DNA from 3 places in the Mycetohabitans endofungorum genome. Region 2 is predicted to be linked to each of the others. Evidence: predicted binding sites of a transcription regulator. Region 2 holds the regulator's gene; each other region holds the start of a gene.
The links. The regulator LexA, encoded in region 2, represses DNA repair genes until DNA is damaged. The targets are predictions, from matches to a motif close to ACTGTATNNNNATACAGT.
Positions count from the first base shown of each region.

Region 1 (4,477 bases), 130 kb from region 2:
GCAGGGGCCGTTCGACACGCTCTACGACGTGCCGTTTACGACTGCCCAGACCAGTACGATCATGGGTGGCAATGCGATCAATACGGTCCCAGCGCACTGCGAATTCCAGTTCGAATTCCGCAACCTGCCGACGATGGATCCGCAAGCCATCTTGGCGCAAATCGAGACGTATGCGCGTGATACGCTGCTGCCGCAGATGCGCCGCGAGCATCCGGACGCAGCCATCGAGATCTCAGAGATCGCCGCTGCCCCGGGGCTGGATGCCAGCGAGCAGGCGGCGATCACGCAACTGGTACGGGCGCTGACCGCCGACCAGGACAAGCGCAAGGTCGCCTACGGCACCGAGGCCGGCCTGTTCCAGCGTGCCGGGATCCCGACCGTCGTCTGCGGTCCGGGCAATATCGAGCAAGCCCATAAGCCAAACGAATTTGTTTCGCTCGAGCAACTTGGCGCGAGCGAGTCGTTCATTCGCAAACTGATCACCAGTCTCGAGGTTCATGCACATGTCTGACTGGGCCGCGCCGCCGCCTGTTTCAAAGCCGTTGCCCGCGTCCGCGGCGAACCTATCGACAACGCCCGCGTCGATCGACGGCCAACGCGTACCGACGCTGGATGATATCGCCGCGCAGCACCTAGCGCTCGCCCCTTGGGTGATTCGCACGCCAACCTTCGATCGCAGCGATTTTCCGTCCCTCGAAGGCACAACGATCAACTTCAAGTTCGAGTTATTCCAGGCCGCAGGCTCCTTCAAAGTGCGCGGCGCGTTCTCCAACCTACTGGCGCTGAACGACGCGCAGCGTAGCGCTGGCGTCACGTGCGTGAGTGCCGGCAATCACGCGGCCGCCGTCGCGCACGCCGCGATGCGTCTGGGTATCAGCGCTAAGGTGGTGATGCTTAAGACAGCCAGCCCGACGCGCATCGAGTTGTGTCGGCAGTACGGCGCCGAAGTGGTGTTCGCCGACGACGGCGCGCAGGCGTTCGACAAGGTCCGACGCATCGGGGCAGACGAGCGGCGCTGCTTCATCCATCCGTTCAATGGGTATCGCACCGTGCTCGGCACAGCGACGCTCGGCTACGAATGGGCCACGCAGACGCCGGCACTGGACGCGGTGATCGTGCCGGTCGGCGGCGGCGGGCTCGGTGCGGGTGTCGCCACCGCGTTGCGCCTGGTGGACCCGTGCATTCATGTCTATGGCGTCGAGCCGGAAGGGGCCGACGCGATGAGCAAAAGCTTTGCGGCAAACCATACGGTGAAGATGGGCCCGATGCGCAGTGTCGCCGATTCGCTGATGGCGCCGCACACCGAGGCGTACAGCTACGAGTTGTGCCGCCGGCACATCGACCGGATGGTCACCGTGTCCGATGACCAGCTGCGCGTGGCTATGCTGCGCTTGTTCGAGCAACTGAAACTGGCTGTCGAGCCTGCGTGCGCGGCGGCGCTCGCCGCACTGCTTGGGCCGCTGCGCGATGTGCTCGAAGGCAAGCGCGTCGGCGTGCTACTGTGCGGCACTAACACTGACGCCGATACGCTGTACCAGCACCTGACCTACGCCCGCAAGCTGTCGAGCTAGCGTGCCCGCCGCCCCCAATTTTTGCCTCTTTCCGTCCTTCACGATTTCACCGATGAGTTCCCCCCTTCACTCGCAGCCGGACAGCCCTTGCATCGGCGTATGCTCCACCTTGTTTGACGAAGTCTGCAAAGGCTGTGGTCGGACAGCGGCGGAGGTATCGAACTGGGTATTGATGACCGACGATGAAAAACGCGCGGTCTGGGAGCGCATCACGCGCGATGGAACTGCGATGCGTTTCACGCACGCCCCCGATTGAACCGCAGGTCGATGCGGCGCCGATGAACGCGCGCCGCGGACTCGTTGGCAGTCGCACGGGGGGCGGCCCGCATACGCACTAACCAAACGGCTCAGAGCAGCGCTGCCGAGCAACGAAACTGCGCTTGCTCGTTGACGAAGAAAGTTTGCAAGCCTTCACCGTAGCATCGGATTTATCGAATCGGTTAACCGCCACCAACGGCACACTTGTTGCGTGTCAACCGATCGTCGGGGGCCCATCCGGCCGCCGCGTTTTCGGGAGATCGGTATGGCTACTTTATCCAAAGGCGACAAAGTCCAATGGCAAACTTCGCGGGGACGCACGGATGGCGTCGTCACCCGTAAGGTGACCGGTACCGCTAAGGCGGGCCGCCACGTTGTCAAGGCGTCTGCCCGCGACCCTCAGTACGAAGTCAAAAGCGCACGTACCGGCAAAACTGCAATCCACAAAGCGGATGCGCTGAAGAAGGTGAGCTAGCGGCTCATGGCTACAGTGTCGCGTAGCCCGACTGTGTGGTGACGCCTAAGTTGCGGTCAACGTGCAATTGCGTATAATACTGTATATGCATACAGTATTACCGGCGCGATGGAATTGCTGAAGAAGCTCGAAATTTTGGCAGATGCGGCGAAATACGACGCATCATGTGCCAGCAGCGGCGCGCCTGAACGAGATGCGCGAGCGCGTGCCGGGCTTGGTGCGAACGTGGGCGCCGGAATTTGTCATAGCTATACGCCAGATGGCCGGTGTGTGTCGTTGCTAAAGATCTTGCTGACCAATTTTTGCCAGTACGATTGCCAGTATTGCGTGAACCGGCGCTCCAGCAATGTCCCGCGCGCGCGTTTTTTGCCGCAAGAGGTCGTCAATCTGACAATGGACTTCTACCGGCGCAATTATATCGACGGCCTATTCCTCAGTTCCGGCGTGATCCGCAGCGCCGACTACACGATGGAGCAGTTGGTCCACGTGGCACGGTCACTGCGTGAAGAGCACCAATTTCGCGGTTATATCCATTTGAAGACGATCCCGGACGCCGATCCGCGGCTCATCTCAGAGGCCGGCCGATATGCCGACCGGCTTAGCGTGAACATCGAACTGCCGACCGACCGCGGCCTGCAACGGCTGGCGCCCGAGAAAAACGCGTCAACGATCAAGCGTGCCATGGGAACCATCCGTCTGGCTCGGGAACAAGCGCAAAGCGAGAAGCATGCGTCACTGAACGCGCCGGCCGGGCAAAGCACACAAATGATCGTGGGCGCTGATGATGCCGATGACCGCACCATTTTACGCACCGCGCAAACGCTGTACGGTGCATACCAATTGAAGCGCGTGTATTACTCCGCTTTCAGCCCGATCCCGGATAGCCCGTCCGCGCTCCCTTCGCAAGCTCCGCCGCTTCTACGCGAGCATCGGCTGTATCAGGCGGACTTCCTGTTACGCGGTTATGGTTTTCGTGCCGAAGAACTGTTTCAAAACGACGGCGACCTGCCGCTGGATATCAACCCTAAGCTGGCATGGGCGTTGGCACACCGTGAATCGTTTCCGGTCGATTTGAATCGCGCGCCATCATGGCTAATCGCACGCGTACCGGGCATCGGTGTACGCAATGCAAAGCGGCTGGCGCAGCTGCGTCGCGTGCGCGCTATCCGCTATCACGATTTGATTCACCTGCGTTGCGTGATGGATCAGGTCAAATCGTTTATTGTGGCGCAAGACTACAGGCCCGCACGAGTCGATATGCCATCGGAACAGCTGCGGCATGCACTGTCGCGCGCCCCCGTCCAATTGGCGTTGTTATGAACGGCGCGTGCCCGTCCACGTTGCTGATCGACGGTGGCTACGCCAGCTGGCGCTCGCAGGCGTTGCGCGCGCTCGCGGCGGGTTGGCCGCCAGAGGCCGTGACATGGGTCGAGCACGGTTCGGTAACAAGCGTCACCACGGCACAAATGCCGCTGGACTACCCGACAGCCACACCGGTCGTGTACGACGATCGGACGCAGGGATCCGGTGCGCACAGCGACAGCGCCAGCTTGCGCGTGAGCGTCTCGAGCGCGTTGGCGTCCCTGCTGCAGGACGCCGCGCTGTATCGTTCGCCGCAACGTTGGGCGCTTTTGTATCGGGTCCTGTGGCGATGGTGGCATGGCGATCGAGCGGTGGCGTCGGCGGCCGACGAAGACGGCGCGCGATTGCACGCGATGGCCAGGTCCGTGCGGCGTGCCAAGCACGACATGATCGCGTATGTGCGTTTTCATCGACGTGGCGGCGCCGGGATACCGGAATACCTGGCCTGGTACGAGCCCGAGCATGAGGTGTTGGCGTACGCCGCAGAGCACTTTGCACACCGCATGGGACCGTCGTCCTGGTGGATCGGCACGCCACAGGGCGCAGCGCTGTGGGATGGCGCGACGCTGCAGTTGTCGGCCGTATCTGGCGATGCGGCGACAATACGGGCCAGTGCCGCTGTTGACGAAGTCAAGTCGCTGTGGCTCGCCTACTACAAAAGCACTTTCAATCCGGCACGGCTAAACGAAACGGCGCTGCACCAGCATATGCCGGTGCGCTTTTGGAAGCATTTACCCGAGGGATCGTTGATACCAGCAATGATCGCCGACGCGCGAAGTGGCGCGCGTCGTGTGGCGCAAGCCAGCGCAGT
Region 1 covers NZ_CP132744.1:1,305,090-1,309,566, reverse strand. The annotation lists gene argE (acetylornithine deacetylase) at 1-511, shown strand, start outside; gene RA167_RS05520 (pyridoxal-phosphate dependent enzyme) at 498-1,571, shown strand; gene RA167_RS05515 (DUF1289 domain-containing protein) at 1,624-1,827, shown strand; gene RA167_RS05510 (DUF2945 domain-containing protein) at 2,095-2,304, shown strand; gene RA167_RS05505 (putative DNA modification/repair radical SAM protein) at 2,413-3,624, shown strand; partial or broken gene RA167_RS05500 (UdgX family uracil-DNA binding protein) at 3,621-4,477, shown strand, end outside.
Region 1: the regulator LexA is predicted to act here: its motif matches at 2,383-2,400, upstream of RA167_RS05505 (putative DNA modification/repair radical SAM protein).

Region 2 (4,477 bases):
GGGCAGCAACGAAGGCAGGACCACACGGCGAAAGGCCAGCCAGCGCGTCGCACCGAGGCAGGCAGCGGCCTTCTCCTGCTCTCGCTCGAAGTCCTCCAGCACCGGCTGCACGGTGCGTACCACGAACGGCATGCCAATGAAAGTCAGCGCGACCAGCATCCCGAGCGGCGTGAACGCCACCTTGATGTCGAGCGGGGCGAGCAGCGAGCCCACCCAGCCGTTACCCGAATAGACGGCGGCCAGCGCAATGCCAGCGACCGCAGTGGGCAAAGCGAACGGCAAATCGACCACCGCATCGACGAGCCGCTTGAACGGAAACTCGTACCGCACCAGCACCCATGCTACGAGAAGGCCGAACACTGCATTGAGCAGCGCGGCGCCCAGCGACGCGCAGAACGTAAGCCGGTACGAGGCCAGCACGCGCGGCGATGCGACGGCACGTGCAAACTCGGGCCACGTCAATGTCGCCGTCTTCAAGAAGGTCGCGGCGAGCGGAATCAGCACCACTAGGCCCAAATACGCCACCGTGATACCGAGCGTGACACCGAACCCGGGCAACGCACTGGGCTTGCGAAAAGAAAAACGACTCATGCCTGCTACTCGCCTCCAAGCACCACTCGTGCCGGGCCCAGAGGAACCGGGCTCAGCGCACGCTGGCAGCCATCTCAGGCCGCGGGCCGCCGCCTGGCGGCCGTCGTCGGTTTACTGTGGCTGATAAATCGAATCGAATACTCCACCGTCAGCAAAATGCACTTTTTGAGCATTCGCCCATCCGCCGAATGTATCGTCGACCGTATACAGCTTGAGCTTTGGGAACGGCCGGGTCAGCGCCTCGGGCACCTTACTCGAGCGCGGCCGATAGAAGTGCTTCGCCGCAATCTGCTGGCCCTGCTCGGTGTACAGGAAGTTCAGGTAAGCTTGCGCGAGCTTGCGCGTGCCGTGTCGGTCCACCACCTTATCGACCAACGCGACCGGCGGTTCAGCCAGGATGCTGACCGATGGCACCACGATCTCAAATGTATCGGGCCCGAATTCCTTGAGCGATAGAAATGCCTCGTTTTCCCAGGCGAGCAGCACGTCGCCGATGCCGCGCTGCACGAAGCTGGTGGTCGCTCCCCGCGCGCCGGAATCGAGCACTCCGACATTCTTGTACAGCTTTGCGACAAACTCGCGCGCCTTTTGCTCATTACCGCCCGGCTGGTGCAACGCGTACGCCCATGCAGCCAAGTAGTTCCAACGTGCGCCACCGGAGGTCTTCGGGTTCGGTGTAATAATGGACACGCCCGGCTTGACCAGATCGTCCCAGTCCTTAATACGTTTCGGATTGCCTTTGCGCACGACGAACACGATCGTCGACGTGTACGGCGACGCATTGTCCGGCAAGCGTTTTTGCCAATCCGCATCCATCAGTCCCTTCTTGGCGATCGCGTCGATATCGTAGGCCAGCGCCAACGTGACGACGTCCGCCTGCAAGCCATCGATGACCGAGCGCGCCTGCGCGCCTGAGCCGCCGTGCGACTGCTTGAACAAAACGCTCTCACCGGTCTTGGCCTTCCATTCCTTTGCGAACGCCTGATTCACATCCTGGTACAGCTCCCGCGTCGGGTCGTACGATACATTGAGTAGTGTGCTGCCCGCGACGGACGTGCCGCTGACCACGACGCCGCCCGTCAGCACCCATGCCGCGGCCAGGCGCCGCCACGCCGATGCGCTGTCGCACTGCCGCGCCCGCCCCGTTACCTGTTCACTCATTGGTATGCCCGTGGATGTCGTGAGGGACCGGCCAAGTCTAACGAACGCATTTCATTATCAAAAATAATCGTTCCTTATGCTTTTATATTCAAAAGTCGTAAGCCACGGAGCGACACGCCCTTCTATTCCTGAGCGGGGAACGGCGACTTCAAATAGCACTTGAAATACCGTTGATACTGTATAAAAATACAGGTGTCTGTTCATCCATACAGTAACCATGACTAAACTCACCGTCCGTCAGCAGCAGGTCTACGACTTGATCCGCCGCGCGATCGAGCGCACCGGCTTTCCGCCGACGCGCGCCGAGATTGCTGCAGAACTCGGCTTCAGCTCGGCCAATTCGGCCGAAGAGCACTTACGCGCGCTGGCGCGCAAAGGGGTGATCGAACTGGCGGCGGGTGCGTCACGCGGGATCCGGTTGCTGTCGACGGACGACGGACCGCGCCACTACACGCTACCGCATCCGGCGCTCATGCAGTTGTCGCTGCCGCTAGTCGGTCGCGTCGCGGCCGGCAGTCCGATCCTGGCTCAGGAGCATATCGCGCAGCGTTACGCGTGCGACCCAGCGTTGTTTGCGAGCCGGCCCGACTATCTTCTGAAAGTGCGCGGGATGTCGATGCGCGATGCGGGAATCTTCGACGGAGACCTGCTGGCCGTACAGAAACAGCACGACGCGAAAGAAGGCCAGATCGTGGTGGCGCGGCTGGGCGACGATGTAACGGTCAAGCGCTTCCATCGACTGGCGAATGGTATCGAACTGATCGCGGAAAATCCGGATTACGAGAACATCGTCGTAAGCCCAGGACAGGAAGATTTCGAACTGGAAGGCGTTGCGGTCGGCTTGATCCGTCCCAACGCATTCTAAATACCGACACAGAGAAACCGATGAAACGACTTGCCCACCTGTTTCCATTACGCGCGTTCGGGCGCCTGCGTTATCTGCGAGGCCTCGTGCCATGTGGTGCATCGTCGCGCCCCGCCACTTTGTTCGGTCCGGTGATGGGCGACGCGACGCCGGCACAGCACCCGACCGCACTGGTGGACAACGACGTGGCACACGTCATGCAGACACACATAATATTGCCATCCGGGTTGCCAGCTTTCGCGCGCTCGCCGCTGCGCCACGGCGTGCCTCAGGCCGAACCGACCCGTCGTCGCCCATTGCGGAAGGACGATCCGGTGCGCGTCTACCGCAGTGCGTCACGTGTGGTGCTCGTGGGCCATATCGATGCGGTTTGCAGTATGATCGACCAGTATATCGCGGCAGAAGAGACTGGGGTTGCCCCCAGCTTGCTGGATTAATTTGCTCCCGCTACAACTGCGCATATGACATCGGCCTCATTCAAGCGTCTTTTCGCCGCAGGGGTGGCACTAGCTAGCGTGCTGGCAGGCGTGCTCAGTTACGCGTCGCCTTATATCGTCCTGAGCCGCCTGGAGCATGCAGCCGATGCACGCGACGCCGAGGCGGTCAATCGATACGTCGACTACCCTGCATTGCGTACCAGTCTGAAACAGGAACTCAATGCACAAATCGCGCGCGCGGTCGGCACGCATGCGGATGATTCGCCGCTGGCGCAGGCAGTCGCGAGTGTCGGCACGATGGTCGGCTCCGCATTGATCGCACCTATTGTCGAGATTTATGCGACGCCAGACGGCGTAGCTGCGTTGCTAGCCGGCATGCCCCCGCACGATGTGGCGAGCGACACGGCACCACCGGGCCCGGTGCGGGCTCCGCAAGCCGATGCGACACGCGGCGCAGCCGTTTCGGGCGCCTCGGCTTCAACCGGTTCCAGTACGCCAGGCGGCCGGCAGCCCGTGGCCGGCACGTCCAGAAGTGGCGGCGCTCAAGTGAGCGCCGGCTATCGCGGCATCAACGAGTTCGTGGTCCGATATCGCGCTGAGCCGAAGGAGCCGCCATATACAACGATTTTTCATCGCACCGGCGTCTTCAGTTGGCAACTTGTCGGCGTCAAACTCAACGGTTCATGATGCGGGCCGTTGCGACACGCGGCACACTCATGCAAGCCCGCACCGCAGTGCGCCGATCAAGCCCTTTCGGCGGCTGCGGTGGTGGATAACGGCGCCCAAAAAGCCTATGCAAATAAGACGGCCGTCGACGCCCTGTCATTTACCGCCAAACAGGCGGTGCTACGGGTTACTGGATCTAAACGGCGCCGGCAAGACGACCACGCTACGTATGGTGTTGGCGAAGATTGACATCCGTAGCACTTTTTGGCTTTTTTTGAGTTAATCGTAGCTGTTTGACAAGTTTTGTGTGCCCTTCACCAAGCGAAGCCGCACTCGTGCGTGCGTGACCCGTGCGTGCTTGTCGACTTATGAAAATTGCTTGCGAAAGTAATATACCTAGGCTACAGTAAGTTCCGAAGCAAGTCGCAACCTTACTATAATATTTAGCGAAGTGATTCTATGGAGTTGCTTCGGTGCGTAGCCGTCTAGAAGAAAAACGGGTTACTGGCTGAAAAATCGCAAAGCGCCATGAGACTGATAGCGAGCGCGAAAAAATGGGTTACACGGAGAAGCGCGACTGGAACAACGTATCGAGTGGCCTGTATCACTCAGCGTGTTTAATTCAGCTTGCGTGGATCCGTGGGCAAACGAGCAAGAAGTAGATCGGCGTATCCGGTAGGTATGTCGGTTGGCTGTTGCAATGGTGTTAGGCATCGTAGTGATCGGCCTAACTATTTGGGAGCGGGTGCGGTACAAG
Region 2 covers NZ_CP132744.1:1,171,302-1,175,778, reverse strand. The annotation lists gene cysT (sulfate ABC transporter permease subunit CysT) at 1-591, opposite strand, end outside; gene RA167_RS05255 (sulfate ABC transporter substrate-binding protein) at 703-1,752, opposite strand; gene lexA (transcriptional repressor LexA) at 1,970-2,617, shown strand; gene RA167_RS05245 (hypothetical protein) at 2,638-3,054, shown strand; gene RA167_RS05240 (DUF2939 domain-containing protein) at 3,079-3,741, shown strand.

Region 3 (4,477 bases), 430 kb from region 2:
GAGGCGGTGAAGAAGGAAACGGACGAGGCATCGCAGAAGCGGCTTGGGTTGATCGAGGACGAGATCGCGCGGCTCGAGCGCGAATACGCAGATCTCGAGGAGATTTGGACGGCGGAGAAATCCGCCGTGCAGGGCGGCGCGCACCTGAAGGAAGAGATCGACAAGACCCGCGCAGAAATCGTGCGGCTGCAGCGCGAGGGTAAGCTGGATAAGGTCGCCGAGTTGCAATACGGCACGTTGCCGCAGTTGGAGGCGCAACTGAAGGCCGTTACCCAGGCCGAGGCCGGTACGTCCAAGAGCGACAAGCCGCGGTTGCTGCGCACGCAAGTGGGCGCCGAGGAGATTGCCGAGGTCGTATCGCGCGCCACCGGTATCCCGGTCGCGCGGATGATGCAGGGCGAGCGCGAGAAGCTGTTGCAGATCGAGGTGAAGCTGCATGAACGCGTGGTCGGCCAGGACGAGGCGATCAGTGCGGTGGCCGACGCGATCCGCCGTTCGCGGGCAGGCTTGGCCGACCCGAACCGACCGTATGGTTCGTTCCTGTTCCTTGGCCCGACGGGGGTTGGCAAGACCGAGCTGTGCAAGGCGTTGGCGGCGTTCCTGTTCGATGCCGAGGACCACTTGATCCGCATCGACATGAGCGAGTTCATGGAAAAGCACAGCGTCGCGCGGCTGATCGGCGCGCCGCCCGGTTATGTTGGCTATGAGGAAGGCGGCTACTTGACCGAGGCCGTGCGGCGCAAGCCGTACAGTGTGATCTTGCTCGATGAAATCGAGAAGGCGCATCCGGACGTGTTTAACGTGCTGCTGCAAGTGCTCGACGACGGCCGCATGACCGATGGCCAGGGCCGCACGGTGGATTTTAAGAACACCGTGATTGTGATGACGTCGAATCTCGGCTCGCAGCAGATCCAGTCGATGGTCGGCGAGCCTCATGCGGCGGTGCGCGATGCGGTCTGGGAAGAAGTCAAGCAACATTTCCGGCCCGAGTTCCTGAATCGGATCGATGAGGTCGTCGTCTTCCACGGCCTGGATCGCAGCCATATTCGCTCGATCGCGAAGATCCAGTTGCAGCGGCTCACCGAACGACTGGCGAAGATGGACATGCAACTGGACGTGTCGGATGCGGCACTCGAGCACATCGGCAAGGTCGGCTACGATCCGTTGTTCGGTGCGCGGCCGCTCAAGCGCGCGATCCAGCAGGAGATTGAGAACCCGATCGCCAAGCTGATCCTCGGTGGCCGGTTTGGTCCGAAGGACCTGATCCCGGTCGACTTCGAGGATGGCAAGTTCGTGTTCGAACGGGTCGTGCACTGATGGGGCGCTGATGCGGGGGCGCTGGCGCTGTTGCTCAGCGCCAGCGCCCAGCCCAGCCCAGCCCAGCCCAGCCCAGCCCAGCCCAGCCCAGCCCAGCCCAGCCCAGCCCAGCCCAGCCCAGCCCAGCCCAGCCCAGCCCAGCCCAGCCCAGCCCAGCCCAGCCCAGCCCAGCCCAGCCCAGCCCAGCCCAGCCCAGCCCAGCCCAGCCCAGCCCAGCCCAGCCTAGACTAGACTAGACTAGACTAGGCAAGGCAAGGCAAGGCAAGGCAAGGCAAGGTTTTCAGGCCAGCCAGCTTGAGTCCGCGTTGTGATTTTGTGGCTCGGGTAGCTACGTGAAGCGCTATGCGCTGGAAAACGGCGCTCACCGGCTGATATGGCCGACGCAGACGATGGCCGAATGCACGACTGCGGCCGATGTTGATGCTCAGGGCCAGTTCATCGCCGTGCAGCAGAGGCTGCAGAACAGCGAGTTTTACCAGGAGCAGCAGCCCGATGAATGGACAAAGCAGCGCGTGCTGGTCTATTTTGGCAAACCTGCGGAAGACCGCGTACTTGTCCGTTGATGAAGTGAGAGGTTTGGTGCTACTGATACCTGGAAGATGGGTAGGGTACTCACTGTTCCATTTGGTTTTGATGACGACGGCGCGCTGCGCAGCATGCAGAAAAGCCCTGATCCGCCGCACGAGCAGAACGGCGACAACCGCCCATTCTGAGCGGCCATCCGCGCACCGTACGTTAGTCCTCCGTTGCCGGACCAGGCGTAATGACGCGGTACTGCCGCTGTGCCACTGTGCGGGCTGTTCGATTTAACCCCACGTTACCACACCACATTCGCCAGCTTCCTTAAATTGGTCGCATCGAGGGGACGCGGGTGACTCAACGCAGCCGACGCTGGTATCATCTCGTACTGTATATCTATACAGGATTAGACGATGGACGCGATTCTCGCCGGCGGCGTGGACCCGTTCTACTATGTCGCAAACTTTCGCCGCGCTATCGCATGGTTGAGCGATCGATGCGATGACCTGCTTGACGGGCAAGAACGGGCCTTCATCGACGCGTTCGAGTCGTTGCCCCACGCGTCGCGCGCGCTGCTGGTCCGGATGTTGATGCGCAAAGGACCATTGTTTCGCACGGACAAGCTGCGGTATGCCGAGATCGGTGAGCCACTTGCCGCATGCGAGCCATTGATTACGCGAGGCTGGGTCGAACTCGATCCGCCGATGTCAATCGACGAACTGTTCACTGTGGCGACCAAAGCCCAGCTCGAGCGCCGCTTCGTGGCGGCAAAGGCGGCGCGCGGCACGAAGGCGGCGTTGCTTGACGCGCTGCGCGCTGCGTATCCCGGTGTACAGCATGCGTATTCGGTCTGGTGCCCGGACGAGCCAGCAAAGGTCGTCCACTTCCTGCTGGGACCCCTGTGTGATCGCCTTCGATTGATGTTTTTTGGGAATCTATGGCAGGACTGGTCGGAGTTCGTGCTAGCCGATCTGGGTGTCTTCCGCTACGAAGCCGTGCGCTTGGATGGATCGTCTCGCGCATTCCAACAGCGCGAAGATGTCGATGCCTATTTCTCGTTGCATGCTTGTCGCCAGGCGCTGAACGCGGCCCCCGATGACGCGACGTTGGACACATTGCTGGCGCAGGCGCGCGCATGTCCGACTGGTAATCTTTGGCTCGACATGCGTCGCGCCAAAGTGTTGTTTCGGATCGGCCAGCACTGCGAACGGCGGCGCGATTGGCCACGCGCGCTGCATGCGTACGAGGCGAGTACATATCCGGATGCCCGCTATCGGCGAGTGCGTGTGCTCGAGACACTCGGTCGCCGCGATGACGCATTGGCGCTTGCTGCGCAAGTCGTACGGACGCCGGTCAGCGAGGGCGAGGCACAGCGCGCCGCGCGTACCCTTGCGCGGCTACAGCGCGTGCCGCGTGCCGCACGGCAGCAGTCACCTTTGACGGTGCAATCGGCATGTGGCGAACGGCTATCCGGCCGGAACCGCACACCTTCATCGCAATCTGATTTATCGGCATCGGCAATGCCGATCTCGCGCAGCGACTGGCTCTTGCCCATGCCCACCGCACCGATGCGGGTCGAGCACGTATTGCGCGCTCATCTGCATCGTCCGGAGGCGCCGGTATTTTATGTCGAAAACGCATTAATCAACACTTTGTTTGGCCTGTTGTGCTGGCAGGTGATATTCGCGCCGATACCCGGCGCGTTCTTTCATCCGTTCCAGCGCGGGCCAGCGGACCTGGACACGCCGATGTTCGTCGCGCGTCGTCAGGCGCTGTTCGATGCCTGCCTGCAACAACTCGACGATGGTCGCTATCGACGCACGATCGAGGATAATTTTGCCGCGAAGGCTGGGATTCAGTCGCCGTTCGTGGCTTGGGGCGTGCTCGATCCTGCGTTGTTGACGCTCGCGCTGGACTGCATGCCGGCCGCCCACCTGAAGCTGTGGTTCGAGCGGTTGCTGCGGGACATCTCGCGAAACCGCTCCGGATTGCCGGATCTGATCCGATTCGTGCCGGCCGTGCGTTCGTATGAATTGATCGAAGTGAAAGGGCCCGGTGACCGGTTGCAGGACAACCAGGTGCGCTGGCTAGCTTACGCACACGAAAAAGGGCTGCCGGTCAGCGTTGCGCACGTGCGATGGCTTGCCGGTGGGGGCAGCAGGCCGGCGCCGCCCGCCGCTGTCAACCATGCGATCCCGGACAGCGTCAGCGCGCCGGCGCAATGGACGGTGTGATGCGCTATGTGATTGCCGTGCGCGCATTGTGCGAGTTCACGGCGAAGCAAGGCGACTTGGATCTGCGGTTCACGCCGTCTCCCAGCGCCGAGGAGGGCAGGATCGGCCATCGCGTCGTTGCAAGCCGCCGCCACGCGGACTACCAAACAGAAATCAGCGTCACGGGCGAGTTTCAAGAACTGACGGTGCGCGGTCGCGCGGACGGCTACGATCCGCAACGGGGTCGGCTCGAGGAGATCAAGACGTACCGCGGCGAATTGGACACGATGCCAGACAATCACCGCGCGCTGCATTGGGCGCAGTTGCGGGTGTACGGCTGGCTGTTCTGTCAGCAGGCGCAAGTGCCGTCGATCGAACTCGCGCTCGTGTACTATGACATCGCGGCTGGACACGAAACCGTGCTGACC
Region 3 covers NZ_CP132744.1:1,596,435-1,600,911, reverse strand. The annotation lists gene clpB (ATP-dependent chaperone ClpB) at 1-1,317, shown strand, start outside; gene RA167_RS06860 (hypothetical protein) at 1,707-1,880, shown strand; gene RA167_RS06855 (VRR-NUC domain-containing protein) at 2,250-4,070, shown strand; gene RA167_RS06850 (ATP-dependent DNA helicase) at 4,070-4,477, shown strand, end outside.
Region 3: the regulator LexA is predicted to act here: its motif matches at 2,224-2,241, upstream of RA167_RS06855 (VRR-NUC domain-containing protein).